4 regions of the Geobacillus sp. FSL K6-3411 genome follow, and region 1 is predicted to be linked to each of the others. Evidence: predicted binding sites of a transcription regulator. Region 1 holds the regulator's gene; each other region holds the start of a gene.
The links. Region 1 encodes Rex, which represses fermentation and respiration genes when NADH is low (regulators of the CRP and FNR family bind a similar motif). Its sites were predicted from a motif close to TTGTGAAATATTTCACAA; they were not measured.
Positions count from the first base shown of each region.

Region 2: the regulator Rex is predicted to act here: its motif matches at 1,286-1,303, upstream of NSQ22_RS03115 (L-lactate dehydrogenase).
Region 3: the regulator Rex is predicted to act here: its motif matches at 1,397-1,414, upstream of NSQ22_RS04085 (nitrate/nitrite transporter).
Region 4: the regulator Rex is predicted to act here: its motif matches at 1,834-1,851, upstream of NSQ22_RS09715 (hemerythrin domain-containing protein).

Region 1 covers NZ_CP150187.1:266,512-269,850, reverse strand. The annotation lists gene NSQ22_RS01475 (type II CAAX endopeptidase family protein) at 1-53, shown strand, start outside; gene NSQ22_RS01470 (DUF4305 domain-containing protein) at 50-229, shown strand; gene tatC (twin-arginine translocase subunit TatC) at 291-1,034, opposite strand; gene tatA (twin-arginine translocase TatA/TatE family subunit) at 1,055-1,207, opposite strand; gene NSQ22_RS01455 (redox-sensing transcriptional repressor Rex) at 1,223-1,864, opposite strand; gene moaC (cyclic pyranopterin monophosphate synthase MoaC) at 1,880-2,368, opposite strand; gene NSQ22_RS01445 (ABC-F family ATP-binding cassette domain-containing protein) at 2,467-3,339, shown strand, end outside.
Region 2 covers NZ_CP150187.1:623,858-627,196, reverse strand. The annotation lists gene NSQ22_RS03120 (potassium channel family protein) at 1-125, opposite strand, end outside; gene NSQ22_RS03115 (L-lactate dehydrogenase) at 311-1,264, opposite strand; gene NSQ22_RS03110 (ABC-2 family transporter protein) at 1,416-2,201, opposite strand; gene NSQ22_RS03105 (ABC-2 family transporter protein) at 2,206-2,997, opposite strand; gene NSQ22_RS03100 (ABC transporter ATP-binding protein) at 2,990-3,339, opposite strand, start outside.
Region 3 covers NZ_CP150187.1:801,192-804,530, reverse strand. The annotation lists gene NSQ22_RS04085 (nitrate/nitrite transporter) at 133-1,308, opposite strand; gene NSQ22_RS04080 (contact-dependent growth inhibition system immunity protein) at 2,200-2,502, opposite strand; gene NSQ22_RS04075 (RNase A-like domain-containing protein) at 2,523-3,339, opposite strand, start outside.
Region 4 covers NZ_CP150187.1:1,901,663-1,905,001, forward strand. The annotation lists gene narJ (nitrate reductase molybdenum cofactor assembly chaperone) at 1-315, shown strand, start outside; gene narI (respiratory nitrate reductase subunit gamma) at 291-995, shown strand; gene NSQ22_RS09715 (hemerythrin domain-containing protein) at 1,238-1,768, opposite strand; gene NSQ22_RS09720 (thiamine pyrophosphate-dependent enzyme) at 1,908-3,339, opposite strand, start outside.

The DNA.
Region 1 (3,339 bases):
AAATGATGCGCCAAGCTGGACTGCCGCTAGCGCTTTGGAGGTTGTGGCTATGACGAGCCGGCCGCGGCTGTTTTCACTGCCGTATTTCATCCTAGGTGTATTGTTTACGTATTTGGCGATCAAAAGCGCTCATGAAACGGTTTGGAACGTTTCGACTATCGCCTTGGCGGCGTTTGCCGCCTTTGATTTTGGCACCGCCTTCCGCCTGTTTTTCGCCCCAAAACGTTGAAACCCTCCCATTGGGGGAGGGTTTTTTCTGTATAACCACTCTCTTTTTGCTGTGCACGATCTTACTCACTGCTTTCTTGTTCCGCCGCCAACTGCGCCTTTCGGTAGCCAATTTTGGCGATCCAGATGCTTCCTTCGTATAAAAGCGTGAGCGGAATCATGACGATTACCTGCGACAACACATCAGGCGGTGTAATGGCTGCCGCCAAAATCAGCAATGCCAAATACGCGTATTTGCGGATGCGTACAAGCAACTGCGGCGTAATGAGCCCTAAGCGGGTGAAAAACAGGACGACGATCGGCAGCTGAAACACGATACCAAACGGCAGCACGAGATGGAGCAAAAACTGAAAATATTCGTTAATGCCAATCATTTGTTGGATGTCCAGTCGATCAGCAAGCTCATTCATAAACCGGACGACAAACGGAAACAAGACAAAATAAGCAAAACCGACGCCAACTAAAAAAAGAAAAATCGATGCCGGAATATAGCTGAGTGTCACCTTCCGCTCTTTTTCATACAATCCTGGGCTGACAAACGCCCAAATTTGGTACAGCAACACCGGGGCGGACAGCACAGCAGCGATCACGAAGGCAAACTGAAAATATACCTTAATCGGATCAGTGAGACGGAAGGCGTTCATCGTCAACTGCTTCGCCTCAGCCGTTTGCTGCAAATAGACAATGACATCATCAGCAAAAAAGAAACTGGCAACGAGCGCCGTGACAAAAAAGAGGAGTACAATGATCAGCCGCTTCCGCAGTTCACCAAGATGTTCATACACCGACATTTCTTTGTTGTTCATCGTTTCCCCATCCTGCCTTGTCATCGGTCAGTTTTGTTTTCCTCGTCATCAGTCAGCCCTTTCGTCGCGTCTTTAAACTCGCGCAACGACTGGCCGACCGACCGTCCTAGCTCCGGCAATTTTTTCGTGCCAAACAGCAACAAAATCACAAGGACAATCAAAATGTATTTCACGCTTTATTCTCTCCTTTATGATGGCAATGGATAGTTTCTCAGAAAGTAGACGAGCGACTGCAATTCAATGGCTAAATCGATATGATGAACGCGAATATGTTTCGGCACATTCAGCCGTGCCGGAGTGAAGTTTAAAATGCCTTTAATCCCTTGGGTGACAAGGCGGTCAGTCAGCGCTTGAGCCGCGACGGCTGGCACAGTTAAAATGGCGACCGGAATGTTTCCGCAAAGCCGCTCCTCAAGTTCATCGAGATGGTAAACCGGCACGCCGCCGACGGTCGTCCCCACTTTCTGTTCATCAACATCAAACGCCATCACGATTTTTGTATTGTTGTTTTTGGAAAAATTGTAGTTTAAAAAGGCCGTACCTAAATTTCCGACACCGAACAAGGCGACTTCCGTCACTTCATCCTCTTCAAGCGTCCGACGGAAAAATGACAACAAATAATTGACATTATACCCATACCCTTTTTTGCCGAGCGCGCCAAAATACGAGAAATCGCGGCGGATGGTCGCCGGATCGACTTTGACCGCCTCGCTTAATTCGGCGGAGGACACACGCTGTTTTCCTGACGCATGCAAATTCTTCAAAAACCGGTAGTACAGCGGCAGCCGCTTCGCGGTTGCTTGCGGAATTTTCGGTTGTTCGTTACTCATCATTTCATCCCCCAGCTAATCGGTTTTCCGTCGATAATGGCCGGACTTTCCGCCCGTTTTCTCGACCAAATACGTCGGACCGATGATCATCCCTTTATCAAGTGCTTTACACATATCATACACCGTCAACGCACATACCGAGGCGGCCGTCAGCGCTTCCATTTCCACCCCTGTGCTCCCTTTCGTTTTCACTGTTGCGGTGATGACGAGTTTATATGCATCCGCTTCGTTTTCCCATGAAAATGCGATATCGACACCTTTTAACATGAGCGGATGGCACATCGGAATGAGATCGGCTGTTTTTTTCGCTGCCATCACCCCGGCCACTTGGGCCACTGCCAACACGTCACCTTTCTCGATGGCGTTGTTTGTCATTTTTTCATAAATCTCTTCGCTGACGGTGACGCTCGTTTTTGCCACTGCGACCCGCACCGTATCTTCCTTGTTCGTAATATCGACCATTTTCGCGCGGCCTTGCTCATTGAAATGAGTAAACGACGACAAAACAATCTCCTCCAATTATACACTATACACGATTTTTGTTTATCTGTCTTTGACCGTTTTGGCGACATACGTTAAACTATTCCGAGAGGTGAAACGACATGATCATTTTGCAAGTGCACCAGCTCACGAAATATTTTGGCGCTGACCTTATTTTATCGAATATAAAACTAGAAGTACAATCCCGTGACCGAATCGCCCTCGTCGGCCGCAACGGCGCAGGAAAATCGACATTGTTAAAAATCATCGCCGGAGAACTTTCTTATGACAGCGGCGAAATCATCAAGCCTAGTCATATTAAGATTGGCTATTTGGCACAAAATAGCGGGCTTGACTCGTCGCGCTCTATTTGGGACGAGATGCTCGAAGTGTTCGCGCCACTTCTAGCCATCGAAAAGCAGCTAGCAGCACTCGGCTCCCAACTTGGTGACCCGGATGTACTCGCTGACCCTGCCCGCTATGAAAAAATACTCAAAGCGTATGACGAACTACAAGAACAATATAAAGAACAGGGCGGCTATCAATATGAAGCCGACATCCGTTCGGTCTTACACGGTCTGCAGTTTTCTTCCTATGATTATAAAACAACGCTTATCTCCTCATTAAGCGGTGGGCAGCGGACACGTCTCGCTCTCGGGAAGCTTCTATTGTCTAAGCCAGATTTGTTGATTTTGGACGAGCCGACCAACCATTTGGATCTTGAAACACTCTCCTGGTTGGAACAATACTTGCAGGCGTACCCCGGTGCCGTCCTGCTCGTTTCCCATGATCGCTATTTTTTGGATAAAGTCGTCACGGAAGTATACGAGCTATCCAACACGAAGCTCAAGCGGTATACAGGCAACTACAGCCGCTATTTGGAGCAGCGGGCCGAACAGTATGAACAAGAATTAAAACGATATGAGAAACAGCAAGAAGAAATCGCCCGGCTGCAAGACTTTATCCAGCGCAACATCGCCCGTGCCTCGACGACC
Region 2 (3,339 bases), 360 kb from region 1:
CATTGAACGAGCACCCACAGACTGTCGAGTGAGAGGCGGTGCGTCGCTTGAACGCGCGCTGTCCAAATTGAGGTGATGCTACCGAGCAGTACGGCGGTAACCACTCCGAGGAAGGCGTAATCCATCACATTCCCTCCATCCTTGTCCGTTGTTCATATATACGTGGCCGAATGGACAATTATGACGGAGTGAACCGCCGCGATCTCGATAGTGATCGTACTTGAAACAGCAGCGTCAAGCTGCGCTGCCTGCCTAGACTACCCGTTTAGCAGAGCCCTTCTCCATTTTTGTAGAAAGTTAACGCCTTGACTTACTGCGCAAAGGAGCGAGCCAACACACCTTTCAGTGTCGCTGCGCTATGTTGAAACCATTTTTGCTCGTTATCGTCTAGCTCAAGCTCAATCACTTCGCGAATACCATGACGGTTGATGACCGCCGGTACACCGATATAGACGTCACGTTCGCCATATAAACCGTCTAAGTAAGCCGAGACGGTCAAAATAGCGTTTTCGTTATGCAAAATGGCGCGCGTCACGCGGGCGAGCCCCATGGCAATGCCGTAGTACGTCGCCCCTTTTTTCTCGATAATTTGATAAGCGGCATCACGAACGTTGACAAAAATGTGCTCCAGCTCTTCCCTTGCCTGCTCTCCTTTTGATTCGATCAACTTGCGGATCGGCACGCCGCCGATATCAGCCTGACTCCAGACCGGAAGCTCAGTATCGCCGTGTTCGCCAATAATGTAGGCATGTACATTCGTCGGGGCAATATCGAAGTACTCACCTAACAAAAAGCGGAACCGTGCCGTATCTAAAATTGTCCCCGAACCGATCACCCGCTCATAAGGCAAGCCACTGAACTTCCATGTCGCGTAGGTCAAAATGTCGACCGGATTGGTAGCGACAAGAAACAACCCTTGAAACCCGGACGCCATAACCGATTCGACAATCGAACGGAAAATGGCGATATTTTTATCGACTAGATCGAGCCTCGTCTCACCTGGTTTTTGGTTGGCACCGGCGCAAATGACGACTAAATCAGCATCACGACAATCACGATAATCCCCATACCAAATGTTGGTGGGATTCGGTGCAAACACTTTCCCATGGTTTAAATCCATCGCATCGCCCTTGGCTTTATTTTCATTTGCATCAATGAGCACAATCTCATCAGCAATCCCTTGATTCATTAAAGCAAATGCATAGCTGGAACCGACAAACCCTGTGCCGACAACCGCTACTCTGTTTCCTCCTCCGTTTTTCATCACTATTCTCCCTTCTTATTATTGTGAATACATTCACAAATTATTTTACGCGATGAAATCGAAACTATGCGTAAACGATTATGGCAATTGTTTGGACGTTGTTTGTCATTTTCATGACAACCTCCATTAAGCAAAAAAATGGACGAGGCAGTTAACTCCCCGTCCCTCGGTACCTCCTAACCCCGGCGTTCCAAAGCATTATAGCGATGGCGAAAAACAGCGCGCCAACAACCGGGGTCATAAACGCATAATCATACCACTCTTGCTTGTTAAGAAAATACGAAGCCGGATAGACGCCAACAAAGGCAAACGGAAGCACCCATGTTAAAATATAGCGAATGACCCGATGATAAATATCGATCGGATAGCGGCCATAGCTGCTAATGTTGTACATCATCGGCATAATCGAGGTGCGAGCATCAGCGAAAAAGCTAATGGTTGCCAGCGAAATGAAAATGCCGGCGTAAATGAACGCACCGCCGATCACAAGTAAAATAAAGATAAAGAAATCATACCAATGAAACGTCAGCGATAACCGGACACTAGCGTACGCCATAATGATCAATCCCGGTATAGCCCCTAACAACGATTCGAGCTCCATCCGTTCGAGAATGATCTGAAATAGGCTGTGCACCGGGCGAGTCAACACACGGTCCATTTCTCCTTGGACAATATAGCGCTCATTGAAATCCCATAGATTAAAAAAAGCGCCAAATACCGCATACGGCACAAGAAAAAAGCCGTAAATAAACAAAATTTCATCGCGCGTCCAACCGTGAAGGAGCGGTGTATGGCCAAAAACGACGAGCAAAAACACGAGATTGACTGCCTGAGCCATGAAGTCGGACAACCACTCAATGAGCAAATCGGTACGGTATTGCAATTTTGTTTTCATATATTGCGCCATGTATTGAAAAAAGACCGATATATAAAACAATCGTTTACCCCCCTTGCACGACGAGCCGCTTTTTCGCCATCCGCCATAACAACCCGATTGGTAAAAGCAACAGCGCGCACCATGCCACCTGCACGATCAAGCCGTCACGAACGTCGGCGCCTTGGAAGCTTTCCGTAATGATCATGCTTGGGATGTAGCTAATCGCCTGAAACGGAAAATAATCCATCAGTCGTTGCGCCCAATCCGGATAAAAGGAAACGGGCAAAATGAGCCCGGAAAACAGATCGATGATAAACCGTTTCGCCCTGAGCAACCCTTCGTTACGGAATGTAAAAAACGTCACCACCCCCGCTAGCAAGTTCAGCTCTGAATAAATAACAAAGCTAAGCAGGAGCGACAAACTAAATGACAGCCATGTATGGGCGTTTTCTGGAAACTGAAGCGGCAAAAAGAGCGACACGACTAAAAGCCCGGGCAACGACAAAAAGAACAAACGGAACAACCCTTCGCCGAGCCCTTGAACCGCCTTCATCCCTAAATAGCTGTATGGGCGAATGAGCTCGGTCGCTACTTTTCCATCGCGAATTTCCATAGCGATTTCACGGTCGATGTTGTTAAAATAAAATGCCCTTGACAGCCAAGAAATGGCAACATACGTCGTCATTTGTCCAAGCGACATCCCTTGCATCGACGGTTTGTCCCCGTAAATAGCCGCCCAAAGGAAATAATACGCCGCAATGTTAATAGCATAAATAAGAATGCCAGTATAATAGTTTGTCCGATAGGCAAGCATCATTAAAAAGCGGATGCGGATCATTTCCACATATTTATCCATGGACCGCACCTTCCTCATAGATATTGCGGACAATCTCTTCCGTTGACACTTCATGAATGCGGATATCTTGCAGCGCATAGCGGGCGGCGACGCGGCTGACGACTTCCGGAACTCCTCCTGATGGAACGTGCGCCACCCAGACGTTGGACTGTTCGCCTTTTTTCCAGACAACATCCAATCCGGCGGTCAGCTCTTGCAAGATGGAGGCGTCCTTTCCTTCAGCAAATGTAAAGGCGACCCGTTTTCCTTGCCCCCATTTTTCTTTTAACTGCTCAAGCGAACCATCGTAAATGATTTTCCCTTCATCGAGCATAATCACCCGCTCGCACAGCGCTTCGATAT
Region 3 (3,339 bases), 530 kb from region 1:
TTGGCTAACGGAAAACCCTCCTTCGCCTCTTGATCATCTCCGCCTCCGTCACTTGTCTTTCTTTCGTTAAATCCGTCGTCTTCCCAAATGAAAAAGAGGCCAAAAGCACATGCTTTTGACCTCTTTAAGGTGTTACGATGCGTACCGATTTGCCGGTTCGCCTGCTTTTTTGCCAAAGACGATTCGATTCAATAAGAAGCAGATCAACGTAAATAAGCTAAGAAGCAGAAACCCGAGCACGTAAGAACCAGTGACGTCTTTGATGATCCCCATTAAAATCGGCGGGAAAAAGCCGCCCAGTCCGCCCCAAGCGCCGACAAGACCAGTAACAGCCCCCGTTTCTGCCGGAAACAACTGTGGCACGAGTTTGAAGACCGCACCGTTTCCTAAGCCAGACATCACCGCTAACAACAGGCAGGCTGCCGTCATCACCCAAATGTTTTCCATCCAAAACGCGATCACTAACGCGCCGATTGTCATTCCAGCGTAGACGAACGTCAACACCCGCTCGGCGCCAATTTTATCGCCGAGGTTGCCGCCAACTGGTCGCGCAAGCGTAGCGAGTACGGTAAATCCAGCGGCACGCATCCCTGCATCGACCGGTGTCAACCCATACAAGTCAACGAGGAGCGACGGCAAGTAAATACCAAAAGCGACAAATGCTCCGAATGTGACAAAGTAAAACAGCGACAACGTCCACGTATGTTTATATTTCAGCACGGACAGCGATTCGCGCATCGTTTTTTGTTGCTTTGGTTTCGGCATATCCGGTGTGAAAAACCAAACGAGAATAAGCATGATGACGATCGGGATGATCATTCCCCAAAACGCCCACGAAACACCGAAAGCAGCAGCAATTGACGGAATGGAAAAGCTGGCCACTGCTGTGCCGAAGTTGCCCATCGCGTTAATCCCCAGCGCCGTCCCTTGCTTTTCCGGAGGAGTCAAGCGCGACACGAACGTTACCGAGATCGCGAACGATGTCCCGGCCATGCCGATGAAAAACGCCCAAAACATTAACATCGCATATGAATCCGCAAACCCCGCGCCAATGAGCGGCACGATTAAAAACAACAACAACAGGGAAAACAGCCTACGCCCGCCAATCCGGTCCGTCCAAATGCCAAGCGGCAGACGCATGATTGAACCAAGCAACACCGGAATGGCGACTAAAATACTTTTTTGTGTCGATGTCAACCCGTACATTTCTTGGAACGTGCTCGCCAGCGGGGAAAAGACGGCCCAAACAGCGAACGAAAACGTCATGGCTAATGTCGTAATCGGCAACAATGCTTTTTGTTTATTCATGAAAAGCCCTCCTTTTTCCTCCCGGACTCTACTTCCAAACGCTAGGCATCGTTTGTAGTTTCATCATACGTGACCGAGGGCGGAAAGTTTGTGATGTTTATCACATTTTTTATTGATGTCATGGTTTTGTCAAAATTGGCTTCCTAACTTTATTTTTGTGCTACACATACACTGTATGTATGAGAAAAACTAACAAATGGAATGTCCTAAAAGGCCATCTATCCTTAAGATCAACAAAAATATACATATTTTTATCCTAGTATAGAGGAAAAAAGTGCCCCATCCTTCGAGGGCATCCGACTAGTGAAAGGCTTTTTTGAACTGCTTCAAGGAATTCCATTTTACTGTAAATATCACGTTGGCTATGGAATCGCCATCACCTCTGCTCGCTCATTTGTGCGTCTTTCTTGCCTCATAAACAGCAGATAGGCGCTGCAAAGCAAATAAAGGTAACAGCCCAATAAGGGGACGGTTGCCTGCGGCCAAATGATCAAGTAAAACAAGGGGAAAAACAGTTATTATCCGTTCATCGCATCATCTTGGCGTTGGATAACGCATGCATTTATTATGCAAACATGGTCAAAGCGTTTTGGGGAGAGGAAGAATAATTTTTTCATCTTATTTATCTTCCACGTATTCGACGCAATTCACCCCGATTGAATGTTTGTGGAAATGACTAAAGAATGCGGTTAGGGCGAATGTATTTCATCAGGCTCAACATGATATACAACATTTGATCACTCGATTTGGAGATTACATCTCTGAACATCTCAAGAGATTCTACAACACTTTGGGCATAGCGTGAGGAAAATGTTACCTTTCAAAGTCTGATATAAAAAAGAAACCTTGAAAGAGTTTTGACTCATTCAAGGCCCTTAATCATTTACTATTCTATTTTGTTTTTACAGCTTCCCTTAATTGTTCTACTACACTTTTTAGCCATTGGATTGGAGTCACTCCAAGGGCAGGAAAATATACCCCGTCTGCACAGTGTTGTATGTATTCATTCTTTTCATCATCTGAATACTCGCTATTAATGAATTCCGTTAAAAATGCAATCGCAGACTCAAGATATTCCTTACTTTCTTCTGTTAACAATTCTTGTAATGCTTCCTCAGGCGAATCAATGTCTTGATGAAACGTTCCAGCTAGAAACTGAAAAACTGGATCTCCCGGATTATTTTTGATCAGCAAGCATCTTACCCTCCATTCCGTTATTTAGTTGGATAACCAGTTAAAATAAAATTCCCTGCCCCATCTTTCTTTAATACTATCTTAGCATTTGTCATATTTTCAACTGTCGTCGAACCTCTTTGTACCCCGCGGCCAATAATTTCTGTACCTTGATAAGGCAGAACCAAAGTCGATTTCGCTTTTGGATTGCTTAACCATTCTTGGATCATTTTCTGGTTATTTGGATCGTTTAAAACTTCGCTGGCTACTCTTTCAGCCGTAGCTCGATCTTTGAAAGTCGATGCCCCTTTTATTTTAGGATTATCTTTTAAGCGTTGTAATAACTCTTCATCTGTCTTCCCAACATGTCTGGCAATTAGATGCCCGCCCCGAGCCTCATGTGCAGCTAATCCTCCTCCAGGAGCTAGAGGACTAAAATCTTTAGGTTTAACATTAGTCGTCCCCTTCTCAATCACATTATCGACTTTCTGAATCATATGGCGAGATACATCTTTCGCCTCATTCATCAACATCCGAGGCGCTGAACCCACTCCGGCATATACCGGCTGCATTGAAATGGAAGCGATGCTCTGCACTAATTGGTCCCATTGCGTCTTGAACAGGCGAGCGGTTTCCACCAATGGCGCTTTGATGACTTGATGGTAGATCCTTTGGAAGAACACTTTCACTTTATCATAACGCACGACATGCTTCACTTTCGACAGGGTAGAGGCGGTGTCGATCGCTTTCGCTCCCTTGGTCGCCGCTTTTCCTGCCATGCCGACTCCTTTTGCGGGAGGAGCAATCGACGCAATCAACATTCCTCCTGCCAACAGCCGATCACCAAACGATAGGCGC
Region 4 (3,339 bases), 1.6 Mb from region 1:
CAACGGGAGCGCGGAATCGAACTCGTCGCCTTAAAAGCACGTTACGAGGCGGCCGGATTCACCGTCTCCGAGCACGAACTGCCCGACTACTTGCCGCTTATGCTTGAATTTCTCGCCTATGCGGAGGAACCTCATGCCATCTCCTTGCTCGCCGATTATGCCGACCATATCCGCGAAATCGGCGAGCGGTTGGCAGCCGCGGGCAGCCCGTACGTACAGCTATTTGAAACGCTCAACCTTACCTTTACTCAACTCGGCGTCACGCCGATACCGAAAGGAAGTGCAACGGCATGGCTCGTCAATTTCTCTGGGTAATTGTTCCTTATTTGTCGCTTGTGCTCTTTATTGCTGGCCATATTTGGCGCTACCAACGCGACCAGTTCGGCTGGACATCAAAATCAAGCGAACTGCTCGAAAAACGGCAGTTGCGCCTTGGAAGCCTTCTCTTTCACTGGGGTATCTTGTTCGTTTTCGTCGGTCACGTGATGGGAATTCTCATTCCTGAATCATTTTATACAGCGTTAGGCATCACCGAAGAGATGTACCACGTCATCGCCTTGGCGGGCGGCATCCCAGCCGGCTTGGCCGCGCTCGTCGGTTTAGTGATCCTTTTCCGTCGCCGCCTCACGGTGAAACGTGTGCGGGCGACAAGCAGCACTGGTGACTGGGTGGCGCTCGGATTTTTAGCCATCGTCATCGCCAGCGGACTATCATCGACATTTCTGAACGTCGATTCGCACGGGTTTGACTACCGGACGACGATCGGCCCGTGGTTCCGTGGCCTTCTTACGTTCCGTCCGAACCCAGCCTATATGGAAACGGTGCCGCTTTGGTTTCAAATCCATATTCTCGCCGCGTTCGGCTTGTTCGCTTCGTGGCCATTCACCCGTCTCGTTCACGTGTTCAGCTTTCCGATCCGCTACTTGCAGCGCAGCTATGTCGTTTATCGCAAGCGAATGCCAAAACAAGCAGAACCGTTCAAACGCGCTCAATGAGCGAGCGGCGAGCTACACCAGGAACGCCAAACACGGCGATCATGGAGCAGGCGAGGACAAGTTGCCCTCGCCTTCTTATACGACTGCGGCTCTTCAACCTTGATAGCAGCTGAAATAAAGAAACATACGCGTTCATATCCCAACAATCATCCATCACCATCCGCCAACAAGATCACACCATGAATGAAATACAAACAAAAAACGGGATGCTCTCAATCAGGAGGCATCCCGTTTTCCATTCGTTACTCATTAATGCGCACAAACAGTTCCTCTTTCTCCTCGTCCGACAACAGCCGCTCGGCCATCGGGAAGAGCACATTTTCTTCTTTCATGAAATGCTCATCCAAAATATGATGCGCCTCAATGACCGCGCCAGCGAGCGTCAACGCCTGATCGGTGTCAACTTTCTCTGGCAGTTGGGCAGCTTTTTCTAAAAACATGGAAAGACGTGCTTTTGCCTGTTCGTGTTCGTATTCCATGACGGCGATTGGTCCGGTCGTCCGCCCGATGTACTCGGCCATCATCGGGAACAACACTCCCTCTTCCCGCTCTGAATGCGGATCTAAAACCGAGACGAACGATTCGACTTTTTCTCTCAATTCGGCGAGCGGCTCGCGCCAGTTGCGGTCATCTGCCCCTTGTCCGATCGCTTCCGCTGTAGCGAGTAGCTGCTCCATTTGGACGCGCAGCGGGCCGTGTTCCTGTTTTAATTGCGCCAAGCCAGCGCATAGCTTTACCCCTTCAGGGCCGCCCATATGACAAAATGAATGCATCAACGTTTCCCCCTTTTGATGATCTGTTCGTTGTCTCCATTATACCGTGCGCATCCTCTTCCCCGTTGTGAGCCATATCACACCAACCAAAGGGCAAGCATAAAAAAACAGCACGCGCACAGCGTGCTGCGACACCCTTTTATAGATACGGATGTTCATGCTTCGCTTTTAAGATCGTCCATCTCCGTTCCACTTCCTCCTCCAACTCGCGCAGCAAATCTTTGTTTTCTTCCCGAAGCAAATGCTTCGTTTTTCCCATATATTTTAGCCATTCACTTAACGGGATGCGGCGTCCTTTTGCTTCTGGATTGTACGTAATCGTCGTTTTCCCCCGCTCCACTTCATACAGCGGGAAAAAGCATGAATTCACCGCTGCCTGCAAAATGGTTTCCCCGTACCGCTCCTCCGATTTCCAGTTGAGCGGACAAGTAATGAGCAGCTTACCATACACCGTTCCTTCATGCTGCGCGTACCATTGCGCTTTCGCCGCTTTTTTCACCAAGTCTTGCGGAAACGCTTCTGTCCCGGTGAAAACGTACGGGATGTTCGTTGCTGCCATAATTTGCGGCGTATCTTTATGATGGAACGATTTTCCACGTTGTCCTTTTCCAACCCCGGTTGTTGTGGTCATATGGCCCATCGGGGTCGAGTACGACATTTGTGCCCCGGTGTTCATATAACCTTCGTTATCATATTCAATGATGATCAGCTTATGGTTGCGTAGCGCCGTCCCGATGGCGGACCCCATGCCGATGTCCATCCCGCCGTCACCGGTGACCATGACAAACGTGACATCATCCGAGACATTAAGCTCGCCGCGCCGCTTCAGTTCGAAGAACGCTTCAACCATGCCCGAGAGCGTTGCCGCCCCGTTTTGGAACAAATTGTGCACCATCGTTTGTTTATGCGAGCTGTACGGATACGCGGCTGAAACGACGTACGCGCATCCGGTTTGGAACAAGACGACGATATCGCCTTCAATTCCTTTGAAAAACAGCTCGAGCCCCGGGAAAATGCCGCATCCTGGGCATGCCCCATGCCCTGGGGCAAGACGCTTCGGCTTGGCGGTCAGCGCCCGCAGCGGCGGAATTTTGACGTTTAGCCGTTTCGTTTTGTCATCGACCGTCACGTGGATGAGCCCGCTGCGGAACGCATCGCCATGGATCGGTTCAAGCAGCCGTTTCGGTTGCTGCTCAAGACGTCCAGGCACGTGGCCGAAATAGTCAAACGTTTTTTCCGCTTTTCCTTTTTCCATCGCATCAATGGCCATCCGGAACAATGCTTCAGCGTCTTCGGCGTAAAAATCTTTGCCGCCAAGGCCGTAAACACGGCTTAATACGATCGTCTGATTATCGCGGTCTTCCTGCAGTGCCGCTTTCACTTCATGCGTCATATTCGCCCCGTGCGCCCCGTACGAATCGGCCCGCTCACCGATCAACAGTGCTTTCACATGTTTTAGCGCTTGGCGGATCTCCTCGGCCGGGAACGGGCGAATAATGTTCGGACTGATGACGCCCGCTTTTATCCCTTGTTTTCGCAGGCGGTCGGCTACGTCTTTCGCCGTCTCTGCC